DNA from 2 places in the Promicromonospora sp. CA-289599 genome. Region 1 is predicted to be linked to the other one. Evidence: predicted binding sites of a transcription regulator. Region 1 holds the regulator's gene; the other holds the start of a gene.
What was found. Region 1 encodes LexA, which represses DNA repair genes until DNA is damaged. Its sites were predicted from a motif close to TCGAACANNTGTTCGA; they were not measured.
Positions count from the first base shown of each region.

Region 2: ruvA (Holliday junction branch migration protein RuvA) is a predicted target of LexA. The motif match lies at 2,082-2,097, and genes of this name have one in related genera.

Region 1 is NZ_JBNJNI010000001.1:4,770,390-4,776,260, reverse strand. It holds gene thpD (ectoine hydroxylase) at 1-603, shown strand, start outside; gene ACQEVI_RS21275 (DUF5302 domain-containing protein) at 672-899, opposite strand; gene nrdR (transcriptional regulator NrdR) at 1,046-1,519, opposite strand; gene ACQEVI_RS21265 (LysM peptidoglycan-binding domain-containing protein) at 1,639-2,085, opposite strand; gene lexA (transcriptional repressor LexA) at 2,275-3,090, shown strand; gene ACQEVI_RS21255 (L-lactate dehydrogenase) at 3,196-4,185, opposite strand; gene ACQEVI_RS21250 (ATP-dependent DNA helicase) at 4,213-5,871, opposite strand, start outside.
Region 2 is NZ_JBNJNI010000001.1:190,864-196,734, reverse strand. It holds gene pdxT (pyridoxal 5'-phosphate synthase glutaminase subunit PdxT) at 1-517, shown strand, start outside; gene ACQEVI_RS00820 (YebC/PmpR family DNA-binding transcriptional regulator) at 601-1,362, shown strand; gene ruvC (crossover junction endodeoxyribonuclease RuvC) at 1,427-1,993, shown strand; gene ruvA (Holliday junction branch migration protein RuvA) at 2,157-2,786, shown strand; gene ruvB (Holliday junction branch migration DNA helicase RuvB) at 2,779-3,837, shown strand; gene ACQEVI_RS00800 (hypothetical protein) at 4,080-4,676, shown strand; gene yajC (preprotein translocase subunit YajC) at 4,922-5,353, shown strand; gene secD (protein translocase subunit SecD) at 5,435-5,871, shown strand, end outside.

The DNA.
Region 1 (5,871 bases):
GAGGTGCACAGGACCAGCGAGATCTTCGCGCGGATCGCACGCGACCCCAGGGTGGTGGGGCGGGCCCGGCAGATCCTCGGCTCCGACGTCTACATCCACCAGAGCCGCGTCAATCTCAAGCCCGGCTTCGGTGGCGGCGACTTCGCCTGGCACTCGGACTTCGAGACGTGGCACGCCGAGGACGGCCTGCCACGGATGCGGACGGTCAGCATCTCGATCTCGCTGACCGACAACTACTCGTTCAACGGCCCGCTGATGATCATGCCCGGCACGCACAAGACCTACGTGTCCTGCACCGGCCGGACGCCGAACGACAACTACAAGTCGTCACTGGTGATGCAGAACGCCGGCACCCCGGATGAGGACATCCTCACCCGCATGGCCAGCTCGCACGGCATCGACGTTCTCGCCGGCAAGGCCGGCAGCGCGATCATGTTCGACTGCAACTGCATGCACGGCTCCAACGGCAACATCTCGCCGTTCCCCCGATCGAACATCTTCCTGGTCTACAACAGTGTCGAGAACACCGCGGTCGAGCCGTTCGCAGCGCAGAAGGCTCGACCGGCCTTCCTCGGGAGCCGGGACTTCACACCGGTCAGCTGAGGCAGCGCCGAAAGACAAGGCCGCTGACCTGGTCGTTCACCAGGTCAGCGGCCTCCATCACCGATGGATCAGCCGGACTTGCGGCGGAACATCTTCTGCACGGGGCCGGTCGTCTCCGAGCCGTGCACCGCGCCGGTGTTCACATCGCCCGCGGAGGTCCGGCTCCGAGCCGCGTTCTTGCGGTCCAGAGCCTCCTTGAACTTCGCCTTCGCGTCCGTGCTCGGCGCTGTCGCGACCTTGGGCTCTTCAACACCCTTGGTCTCGGCCACCTCGGCATTGGGCTTCTCGTCCGTCACACCGATCACCTCCTCTTGTTCCGGGGGTCCCTCGATCGGGTCCGTCGTCGGCCCCAGCCTGCACCACGGCGCAGCCGGGTGCCAACATTTTTGGATTTCACCTGGGCGAGCGCGGCCGACGACGGCGCGCCGGGCCGGGCCGGCTCCTATGCCTGAGCGGCGGCGGCCCGCTCGGCGCGCTCCGCGCGGAGCGAGGTGATCGCGCTCTCGAAGTCCTCGAGCGAGTCGAACGCCTGGTAGACGCTCGCGAACCGGAGGTAGGCGACCTCGTCGAGCTCGCGCAGGGGGCCGAGGATGGCGAGACCCACCTCGTACGCGTCGATCTCCGCGCTGCCGTTGCTCCGCAGGGTCTCCTCGACCCGCTGGGCCAGGATCGCCAGGTCGTCGTCGCTCACCGGACGCCCCTGGCACGCCTTGCGCACACCCGCGGCGACCTTGTCGCGGCTGAACGGCTCGGTGGCGCCGGAGCGCTTGACCACGGACAGGCTCGCGGTCTCCACGGTGGTGAACCGCCGGTTGCAGTTCGGGCACTGCCGCCGCCGCCGGATCGACAGGCCGTCGTCGGCAGTCCGCGAGTCCACCACGCGCGAGTCGGCGTGGCGACAGAACGGGCAGTGCATGCTCACTCCTGCGTGGTCGACCATCGACCGGAGGCCTCCGGTCGCGCCCCGACCGTAAGCGGGCAAACCACCCCCTTGCAACATAGCCGCAACATTCGTCGGTGAATCGACGCCTTCGGTCACTCCTTGGGCAGGAGCAACAGCTCCCCGACGCGCACGCTGCCGGTCGACATCCCGTTCAGCTCCTGCAGCCTGCCGACCGCGTGCCGCACGTCCTCGCCGGGCCTCGCGACCTCCTGGGCGAAGCCCCAGAGCGTCTCGCCCGGCTGCACCGCATGCACCCGGACCTCGGTGGGCTCCCCCGGGGAGCTGGCGACCGCCGTCGCCCCCCACGTGACCATCGGTGCGACCAGCAGCATGGCGAGCAGCACGAGGACCACGCGGCCGCGCCGGGTGAGCCGCAGGCCGGCCAGGCCCAGCCGGTCGGCGAGCGTGCGCCCCTCCGCCGGGGTGTACGCACGAACCGCAGCCGGTCCGGCCGCCGGTGCGTACGCCCGGCCATACGACGGCGCATACGCCTGTTCATACGTCGGGGTGTACTGCCGCAGCGGGATCACGTCCCCCATGGCCCCTCCTCGAAGTGTGCAGAGCTTCTGTCGTTCATACAAGCGTTCGTCGAACGCCCGTACCATTGTGTAGCACGGGACACCGTCCATGTCGAGACACGCTCGAACATTCGTTTGAGCCGAGCGCGTTTGTGACCTAGAGTGGGTAGCGCACAGGAGAACATTTGTCGGAACGGGAGGGGCACGGGCATGACGGGACGGGACGGGACCAGCGACACGAGAGCCGTCGACACGGCAGCCTCCGGCGTCGCCACGCTGGACACGCCAGCCGACAAGGCGGTCGCTGACGTGCACACGATCTCGCCGACAGACCGCCTCACCGAACGGCAGCGCCTCGTGCTGGACACGATCCGGCAGTCGTTCGAGACGCGCGGCTATCCGCCGTCGATGCGCGAGATCGGCGAGGCCGTCGGGCTGGCCAGCCCGTCGAGCGTCAAGCACCAGCTCCAGATGCTCGAGAAGAAGGGCTTCCTGCGCCGCGACCCCAACCGGCCGCGCGCCATGGAGCTCGTGGAGCCGATGGCCGAGCAGGTCGACAAGCCGACGCGCGGCGAGATCCACTGGCCCGAGCCGCGCCGCAGCGGCCAGGTCCACTGGGGTGGCTCCGTGCCCGACGACGCCAGCACTCCCCCGCCGTCGTACGTGCCGCTCGTGGGCCGGATCGCGGCCGGTGGCCCCATCCTTGCCGAGCAGGTCGTCGAGGACGTGTTCCCGCTCCCCCGCCAGCTGGTGGGCGACGGCGAGCTGTTCCTCCTCAAGGTCGCCGGCGACTCGATGGTCGACGCCGCGATCTGCGACGGCGACTGGGTGGTCGTGCGGCAGCAGAACGTCGCGGAGCAGGGCGAGATCGTCGCCGCCATGATCGACGGCGAGGCCACGGTCAAGACGTTCAAGCAGACCGACGGTCACGTGCTGCTGCTGCCGCAGAACCCGGCCTACGAGCCGATTCCCGGCGATGAGGCCCAGATCCTCGGCCGCGTGGTCGCGGTGCTGCGGTCCCTGTAGCCGGTAGGGCGTCCAAGGACGACGAGAACGGGGTTGTGTTCCGATGCCGATCCGGCAGGAACACAACCCCGTTCTCGTCGTCCTTGGGGCCGTACGGCCGCTGCGTCAGAAGCCGAAGCGCTTCTGGACCGCGCGCACGCTCTCCGCCGAGGCGCGAAGGCCCGCCAGCTCGTCGTCGGACATCGGCACCCGCACGTTGGCCGTGACACCCCGCCGGTCCACGAGCGACGGCACGGACAGACACACGTCGCTGATGCCGTGGTAGTCGTCCAGCAGCGAGGACACCGGCATGATCCGGCCCTCGTCGTTGAGCACCGCCTCGATGATGCGGGTAGCAGCCAGGCCGACGGCGTAGTTGGTCGCCCCCTTGCCGGAGATGATCCGGTACGCGGAGTCGACCACCTCGCGGTGCACCTCCGTACGCACCGCGACGTCGAGCGGCTGCTTGCCGCCCAGGGGCTCCCAGTCGAGCAGCGGCACGCCGCCGATCGAGGCCGAGCTCCACAGCGCTATCTCCGAGTCGCCGTGCTCTCCGGCGATGTACGCGTGCACGTTCCCCACCGCCACGCCGCAGCGCTCGGCGAGCACCACGCGGAGCCGGGAGGAGTCCAGGACCGTGCCGCTGCCGAACATCCGCTCGCGCGGCAGGCCGGAGATCTTGAGCGCCGCGTAGGTCACGACGTCCACCGGGTTGGTCACCATGACGTACGTGGCGTCCGGCGCGACGTCGACCAGACCGGGCAGGATGTCGCGCATCAGGCCGATCGTTCCCTCGGCGAGGTCGATCCGGGTCTGCCCTGGCTTCTGCTTCGCCCCCGCGGTCACGACCACGACGTCAGCTCCCGCGCAGACGCCGACGTCGTCCGAGCCGATCACCTGCGCCTGGGGCGTGAACATGAGGCCGTGCTGGAGGTCGAGCACCTCGGCCTCGACCTTCGCCCGGTTCACGTCGTGCAGGGCGATGGTCCGCGCCGAGCCCCGCGCGAGCGCGGCGAACGCCAGCGTGGAGCCCACCGCGCCCGCGCCCACCACAGCGATCTTGGTGGTGCGGGTGCCGGAGGACCGGTCGGCCGGGATGTCCGAAAGGGCTGCCATGCTCCCCAGACTAGGTGTCGAGCCGGACTAGGTGTCGAGCCTCGCCAGCGCGGCGCGCACCAGTGCTGGGTCGGTGGTCGGCCAGAACCCCGGCATCGAACGAGTGAGGAACGATGCGTAGCGGGCCGTCGCGAGGCGCGGGTCGAGGACCGCCACCACTCCCCTGTCGTCCATGCTCCGCACGAGGCGCCCGGCCCCCTGTGCGAGCAGCAGTGCCGCGTGCTGCGCGGACACCGCCATGAACCCGTTGCCGCCTGCCTGCTCCACTGCCTTGGCGCGTGCCGCCTTGACCGGGTCGTCGGGGCGCGGGAACGGGATGCGGTCGATCAGCACGAGCTGGCACGACGGACCCGGCACGTCCACGCCCTGCCACAGGGACAGCGTGCCGAACAGGCATGCCTCCGGATCCTCGGCGAACTCGCGCACGAGCGTGGGCAGCTGGTCGTCACCCTGCGCCAGGATCGGGAGGTCGAGCCGCTCGCGCATGGCCTCGGCCGCGGCGTTCGCGGCGCGACGCGAGGAGAAGAGCCCGAGCGTGCGGCCGCCGGCGGCGGTGATCAGCTCCGCGATCTCGTCGAGCTGCGCCTCCGTCGTCGGCTCGCGGCCGGGCGCCGGGAGGTGCCGCGCGATGTACAGGATGCCCTGGCGCGGGTAGTCGAACGGGCTGCCGGCGTCGAGACCCTGCCACGGCGGGGCATCCTCGCCCTTGAGGCCGAGCGTGCCGGCCACCGCGTCGAACGTGCCGCCCAGCGCCAGCGTGGCCGACGTGAAGACGCCCGTCGCCTCGCCCAGCAGGTGCATCCGGATCAGACCAGCCACGTGCAGCGGCGCCGCGTGCAGCCGGGTCACGTTGTCGGCGAACCCGCCCCAGTTGTTGTCAGGGCGTGAGCACCACAGCACGTCGGCGGTCGTGTCCTGGAACGACATGCGTTCCGCCGTCTCGAAGAGCTGCAGCATGGCGCCCTGCGCCATCTTCAGGCCGGGTTCGGGCTGGCCCGGAGCCTGTCCCTTGCTACCGCTCGCCTCCGGCTTGAGCGTGCTCAGCACCTCGCGGGCGGCGTCGCGCACCGCGGCCACCGCCAGGCGCAGCTCGTCGGGCAGACCGTTCGGGAACCGTTCGGCGGGGGCCGTCACCAGCAGCGTCCCCAGCGCCTGGGCCGCGGCGTCCAGCGCATCGGTGTTGGTGCCCGCGTGCCGCCGTGCCAGGCGTGCCGCGCTCTCCACCGAGGCCATGGACAGGTCCACGGTCGCCGAGGACGTGACCCGGTCCGTGAGCTCGTGCGCCTCGTCCACCACCACGACGTCGTGCTCCGGCAGGATGCCGGGGCTACCGGTGGCCGCGATGCCGAGCATCGCGTGGTTGGTCACCACCACGTCGGCCTCCCGGGAGGTGGCCCGAGCCTTGTCGGGGAAGCACTCGGCGAGCATCGGGCACTTGCCGCCCAGGCACTCCATGGCGGTCACCGAGACCTGGCGCCACGCCCGGTCCGGCACGCCCGGCACGAGGTCGTCGCGGTCGCCCGACTCCGTCTCGTTCGCCCACTCGTGCAGACGGCGGACGTGGTCGGCGAGCGTGGCGCCGTCGTCCCTGCGCCGGCCGCGAGCGCCGCCGGAAGCCGCGGGCTCCTCGGTGCGCGGGTGGTCCTCGCCGCCGGGCAGGTCGAACAGGGTGGGCTCGTCGGCGGG
Region 2 (5,871 bases), 4.6 Mb from region 1:
CGTCGACGGGCTCGTGCTCCCCGGCGGGGAGTCCACGACCATCGACAAGCTGCTGCGCATCTTCGAGCTGCGCGACCTGCTGCAGACCCGGATCAAGGAGGGTCTGCCGGTGTACGGGTCGTGCGCGGGGATGATCCTGCTCGCCGACCGGATCCTGGACGGGACCGCCGACCAGCAGACAGTCGGCGGCATGGACGTGGTCGTGCGGCGCAACGCGTTCGGGCGGCAGGTCGACTCGTTCGAGACCGACCTCGACCTCGTGGGCATCCCCGACGTCGACGGCGGCGGGCCTGTGCGTACCGCGTTCATCCGCGCCCCCTGGATCGAGGAGGCCGGGCGCGACGTCGAGGTGCTGGCGCGCATCCCCGCCGTGGATACGCAGGGCCGTCCTGTGGCGGCCGCCGGTAGGATCGTCGCAGCACGGCAGGGTCCGCTGCTCGCCACCGCCTTCCACCCCGAGATCACGGGGGACACACGAGTGCACGGGTTGTTCGTCGGCATGGTTGCGGGCGGCTGAGCGCTTTCCCCGCTACCGTTCGACCCCGTATTGAAACCCGAAGTCAATAAAGCCATCGGAAAAGCAAGGAGTCAGGTAGAGGCATGTCAGGTCACTCAAAGTGGGCCACGACCAAGCACAAGAAGGCCGCGATCGACGCCAAGCGCGGCAAGCTCTTCGCGAAGCTGATCAAGAACATCGAGGTCGCGGCGCGCACGGGTGGTGGCGACCTCGCCGGTAACCCCACGCTGTTCGACGCGGTCCAGAAGGCGAAGAAGTCGTCGGTCCCCAACGACAACATCGACCGCGCGCTGAAGCGTGGCTCGGGCGAGGGCGCCGACGCCGTCGACTACCAGACCATCATGTACGAGGGCTACGGCACCAACGGCATCGCCGTGCTGGTGGAGTGCCTCACCGACAACAAGAACCGCGCGGCCTCCGAGGTGCGCCTGGCGTTCAGCCGCAACGGCGGAAACCTCGCGGACCCGGGTTCGGTGTCGTACCTCTTCTCCCGCAAGGGCCTGATCGTGGTCCCGAAGGCCGACGGCGTGGGCGAGGACGAGGTCATGCTCGCCGCTCTCGACGCCGGCGCCGAGGACGTGACGGACCAGGGCGAGGTCATCGAGGTCCTGACCGAGGCCACCGACCTGGTGTCGGTGCGTACGGCCATCCAGGAAGCCGGCATCGAGTACGACTCCGCCGACGTGATCTTCCACCCCTCCATGCAGGTCGAGGTGGACGTCGAGGGTGCTCGCAAGATCATGCGCCTCATCGACGCGCTCGAGGACAGCGACGACGTGCAGAGCGTCTTCGCGAACTTCGACGCGAGCGACGAGGTCATGGCCGCCCTCGACGAAGAGGAGTGACCTAGAAGGTAGCCGTTGGTCGAGCCTGTCGAGACCCTGCCCGGCGTCATGAGAACCTGACGCCATGCGCGTACTAGGGGTCGATCCGGGCCTGACCAGGTGCGGAGTGGGTGTGGTGGACTCCCTGCCCGGGCGCCGGGCGCGGATGGTCGCGGTCGGGGTGATCCGCTCCGAGCCGGAGCTGTCCACCGACCTGCGGCTGCTCAAGATCGCCGAGAATCTGGACATGTGGCTCGACGAGCACGTGCCCGACGTCGTCGCGGTCGAGCGGGTGTTCGCGCAGCACAACGTCGGCACGGTGATGGGGACCGCCCAGGCGGCGGGCCTGGCCATGGTGGCCGCGGCCCGCCGAGGCGTCCCCGTCGCCCTGCACACGCCGTCGGAGGTGAAGGCCGCGGTGACCGGTTCCGGCCGTGCCGACAAGGCCCAGGTGACGACGATGATCACCCGCATCCTCGACCTCGACGAGGCACCGAGACCCGCCGACGCCGCCGACGCGCTGGCCCTCGCCGTCTGCCACCTGTGGCGCCCCGCCGGAGCGCTGCAGGGCGGCGACCGGCACGAGCTCACCCCGGCGCAGCGCGCCTGGGCCGCTGCGGAACAGGCAGCGAAGCAGCGCCCCCGCCGCTAGCCGTGCCAGGCTCGGCCGGGCAGGGGTGCGGGCAGATGCCGACGGCGGCGTGGTGCGAGGGACCGGGTGGTCCGGCTTGTTAGGGTCGTCGCACGACTGTTCGAGTGGGCCTCGACGAGCTGGATCACCGAGGCCCCATCCACGACCCGAGAAGGGGGACCCCGTGATCGCCTCGCTGACGGGAACCGTGGCCCATGTGGGCCTGGACCGCGCGGTGGTCGACGTCGGCGGCGTCGGCTACCTCGTGCACGCCACGCCCACCACGCTGGCCACGCTGCGCGTCGGCGAGACGGCCGGCGTCGCGACGAGCATGGTGGTCCGCGAGGACTCGATGACGCTGTACGGGTTCGGCGACCCCGACGAGCGCGACGTGTTCGAGGTGGTGCAGACAGTGTCCGGCGTCGGGCCACGCCTGGCGCTCGCGATGCTCGCGGTGCACACCCCGGACGCGCTGCGCCGGGCGGTCGCGGGTGAGGACCTCGCCGCGCTGACCCGGGTCCCGGGCATCGGCAGGAAGGGCGCGCAGCGCATAGTGCTCGAGCTGGGGGACCGGCTCGGGCCGCCGTCGGAGGCGCTCACGGGCGTCGGCCCGGTGGCCGAGCCCGCCGCGAACGCGGGCGACCACTCCGAGCGCGTGGTCGAGGCCCTGGCGGGCCTCGGCTGGCCCGCCAAGCAGGCCGACGACGCCGTGGCGAAGGTGCTCGCCGACGCCGGGACCGACGCGATAGCGGCCGACGAGGTCGCGACCACGCTCCGTGCCGCGCTGCGCCTGCTGGGAGGACACCGTGGCTGAGGTCTCGGCGGGCTCGACCACCGGCACGGGTACGACCGGCGAGCGGGACCGGATCGTCGCCCCGAGCGCCGACGAGATCGAGCGCGCCGCCGAGGCCGCGCTGCGGCCCAAGGGCCTGGACGAGTTCGTGGGCCAGCGGGTGGTACGTGACCAGCTCTCCTTGGTGCTGCAGGCGGCCATCGCCCGCGGCAACCCGCCCGACCACGTCCTCCTGTCCGGGCCGCCAGGGCTCGGCAAGACCACGCTGGCCATGATCATCGCGGCCGAGCTCGGCGCGCACATGCGGCTCACCAGCGGCCCCGCGATCCAGCACGCCGGCGACCTGGCCGCCGTCCTGTCCTCGCTGGAGGAGGGGGACGTGCTGTTCATCGACGAGATCCACCGCCTGGCCCGCCCCGCCGAGGAGCTCCTGTACGTCGCGATGGAGGACTTCCGGGTCGACGTCATCGTCGGCAAGGGCGCCGGTGCCTCGGCGATCCCGCTGGCACTGCCGCGGTTCACCGTCGTCGGCGCGACCACCCGCTCCGGCCTGCTGCCCGCCCCGCTCCGGGACCGCTTCGGCTTCACCGGCCACATGGACTACTACTCGGCCGAGGAGCTGGAGCGCGTGATCCTGCGCTCCTCCGGGCTGCTCGGCGTGCACCTGGAGCACGCGGCGGCGCACGAGATCGCCGGCCGCTCCCGTGGCACCCCCCGCATCGCCAACCGCCTGCTGCGCCGCGTGCGCGACTGGGCGCAGGTGCGCGGCGACGGACGCCTCGACCTGCACGCCGCGCGGTCCGCGCTCGAGGTCTACGAGGTCGACCCCATCGGCCTGGACCGGCTCGACCGCGCGGTCCTCACCGCACTGTGCACCCGGTTCGGCGGCGGGCCCGTTGGCCTGTCCACGCTGGCCATGACCGTGGGCGAGGAGGCCGAGACGGTGGAGACCGTCGCCGAGCCCTACCTCGTGCGCGAGGGCCTGATCGGGCGTACCCCGCGGGGTCGCGTGGCGACCCCCGCGGCATGGGAGCACCTGGGACTCACACCTCCGGTGTCGAGCGAAGGGTAAAGATCAGTCACTGCGAGAGTAAAACATGTCTTGTCAACAGTAGATGAAAGCTCGCCAGAGCTCAGATATCTTCTCGCTTGGGTAAGCAAAATGACATACAGTCCTTCCGGTGAAGGATCCGCACCCTTCTGGGTGGCGGCTGGTTGTATGGCTGTTGCGTGCTTGTCAGTGTCACGGGGGCATGTCGCCGGATCCTGATCTTCGGTGTCGGACGGGCCGGCGCCGGCGATGGAGGAGGGTCTATGAGAACGAGATCTGTTTCAGTCATGTTGGTTGCTCTGGTCCTGGGCTTCTCTGCCCTTGCGATCCCAGCCCCCGCTGTTGCGGATGACGGCTACAAGAACCTGCCGGTCGCAAAGGCGAACCCGCACATCTCGCGCGAGGTAATCGTGTCGCTGCCCGAGGTGATGCAGAAGTCGGACGTCAAGATCGCCGACGACATTCGGCCGGGCACGCTGTTCTACTACCCGAACGGGCAATTGGTGGAAGGGCAGGAGCGGAGGGCTCTAGAGCTTGCGGCGCGGTGCCACAGCATCCTGATCGGCGCTCTGCCGGGTGGCGCTTGGAGCGGTGAGTCGCGGTGCCAGACTGCCCTCCTCGGGCGTCCGGGGTTGAAGGCATACTATGAGTGGAACACCAACGCAGCGTCCGAGGGTTCTGCTTGCCTTCAGGTACGTGGCTTTAACACGAGCGGATCTCGCACGTGGTACAACGCTGGCTGTGGGACCGCGGGCAATGTGACGGTTAACTGGGGCAACGTGGCGGCCTACCCTGCCGCAAGGGCGAGAACCTACAACATTGTCTTCGGTTGGACGGGGTTCTGGTCTGGTCCTATCTGATCCGCTGGAACGTGTGTGCCCATGTGTTGCGAGGGCACACACGTTCCGCGTCTCGGGCTGCGTCTGCGTGTCGTGCGGCCCGGGAACTTTGCCCGAGCCCTGACGTTGATCACGTGGCGCTCCCCGCGGGGGCGCCCGAGGATCCGGCCCCGGCACTACACTGGGCTGGATCCTCGTCGAACGTGCGCGACATACGAGCGCTGCTCATCCGACACCGCAATCGAACAGGGACCCTTACCGTGGAAATGCTCATTCTCGTCGCGATCCTCCTCGTGGTGATGTTCTTCATGTCCTCCCGCACCCGCAAGCAGCAGCGCGAGGCCGCGGAGTTCCGAAACAACCTCACGGTCGGGACCAAGGTCATGACCGCCTCCGGCATGATCGGCACCGTCATCGACGTCGATGACGAGACCGACCAGGTGACCATCGAGTCCTTCCCGGGCAGCCCCACCACGTGGCTCCGTGCCGCGATCTCGAAGAAGATCGAGGAGCCCCTCGCCGACGACGCGGACACCGACGACGCGTCCGATGAGTCCGAAGTCACAACAGAGGGCGAAACGGCAAGTACGATCAGCCCCGACACGAAGGACGTTCCCGACGACCTGTCTGAGCTGGACACCGCCAAGCGCGAGTACCAGGAGCAGCAGCGGCGGGACGCCGAAGCAGACGGTAAGTGACGGCCGCGCCGTCCGGTAACCCCGGGCGGCGCCGAACCCGCACCGGACGTATCCCGGTGCGCACACGAGAAGAGACAGACGTTGGCGACTGACACCCGGCGCTCGCGGCCGGTTCGCACGATCGTGCTCCTGACGATCTTGACGATCCTGCTGCCCTTCGGCGCCCTCTTGGCTGGTTGGCAGTTCGACGGAAAGTCGAGCGACAATCCTGACGGAGCGAGCCTGGCCCCTGGCCTGGCCCTTGACCTGCAGGGCGGTACCCAGGTCGTCCTGAAGGCCGTCACCTCCGACGGATCCGAGATCACCCCGGAGGCGATGGAAGAGGCCATCGGTGTCATCCGGCAGCGGGTTGACGCCAATGGCGTCACCGAGGCCGAGATCGCCGCCCAGGGCAGCGACCAGATCGTCGTCGAGATCCCCGGCGAGGTGGACGCGGCGACCGTCGCGCTGATCTCGCAGGCGGCGCAGATGAAGTTCCGCCCGGTCCTGACGATCGGCAGCCCGGTCCCGACCGTGCA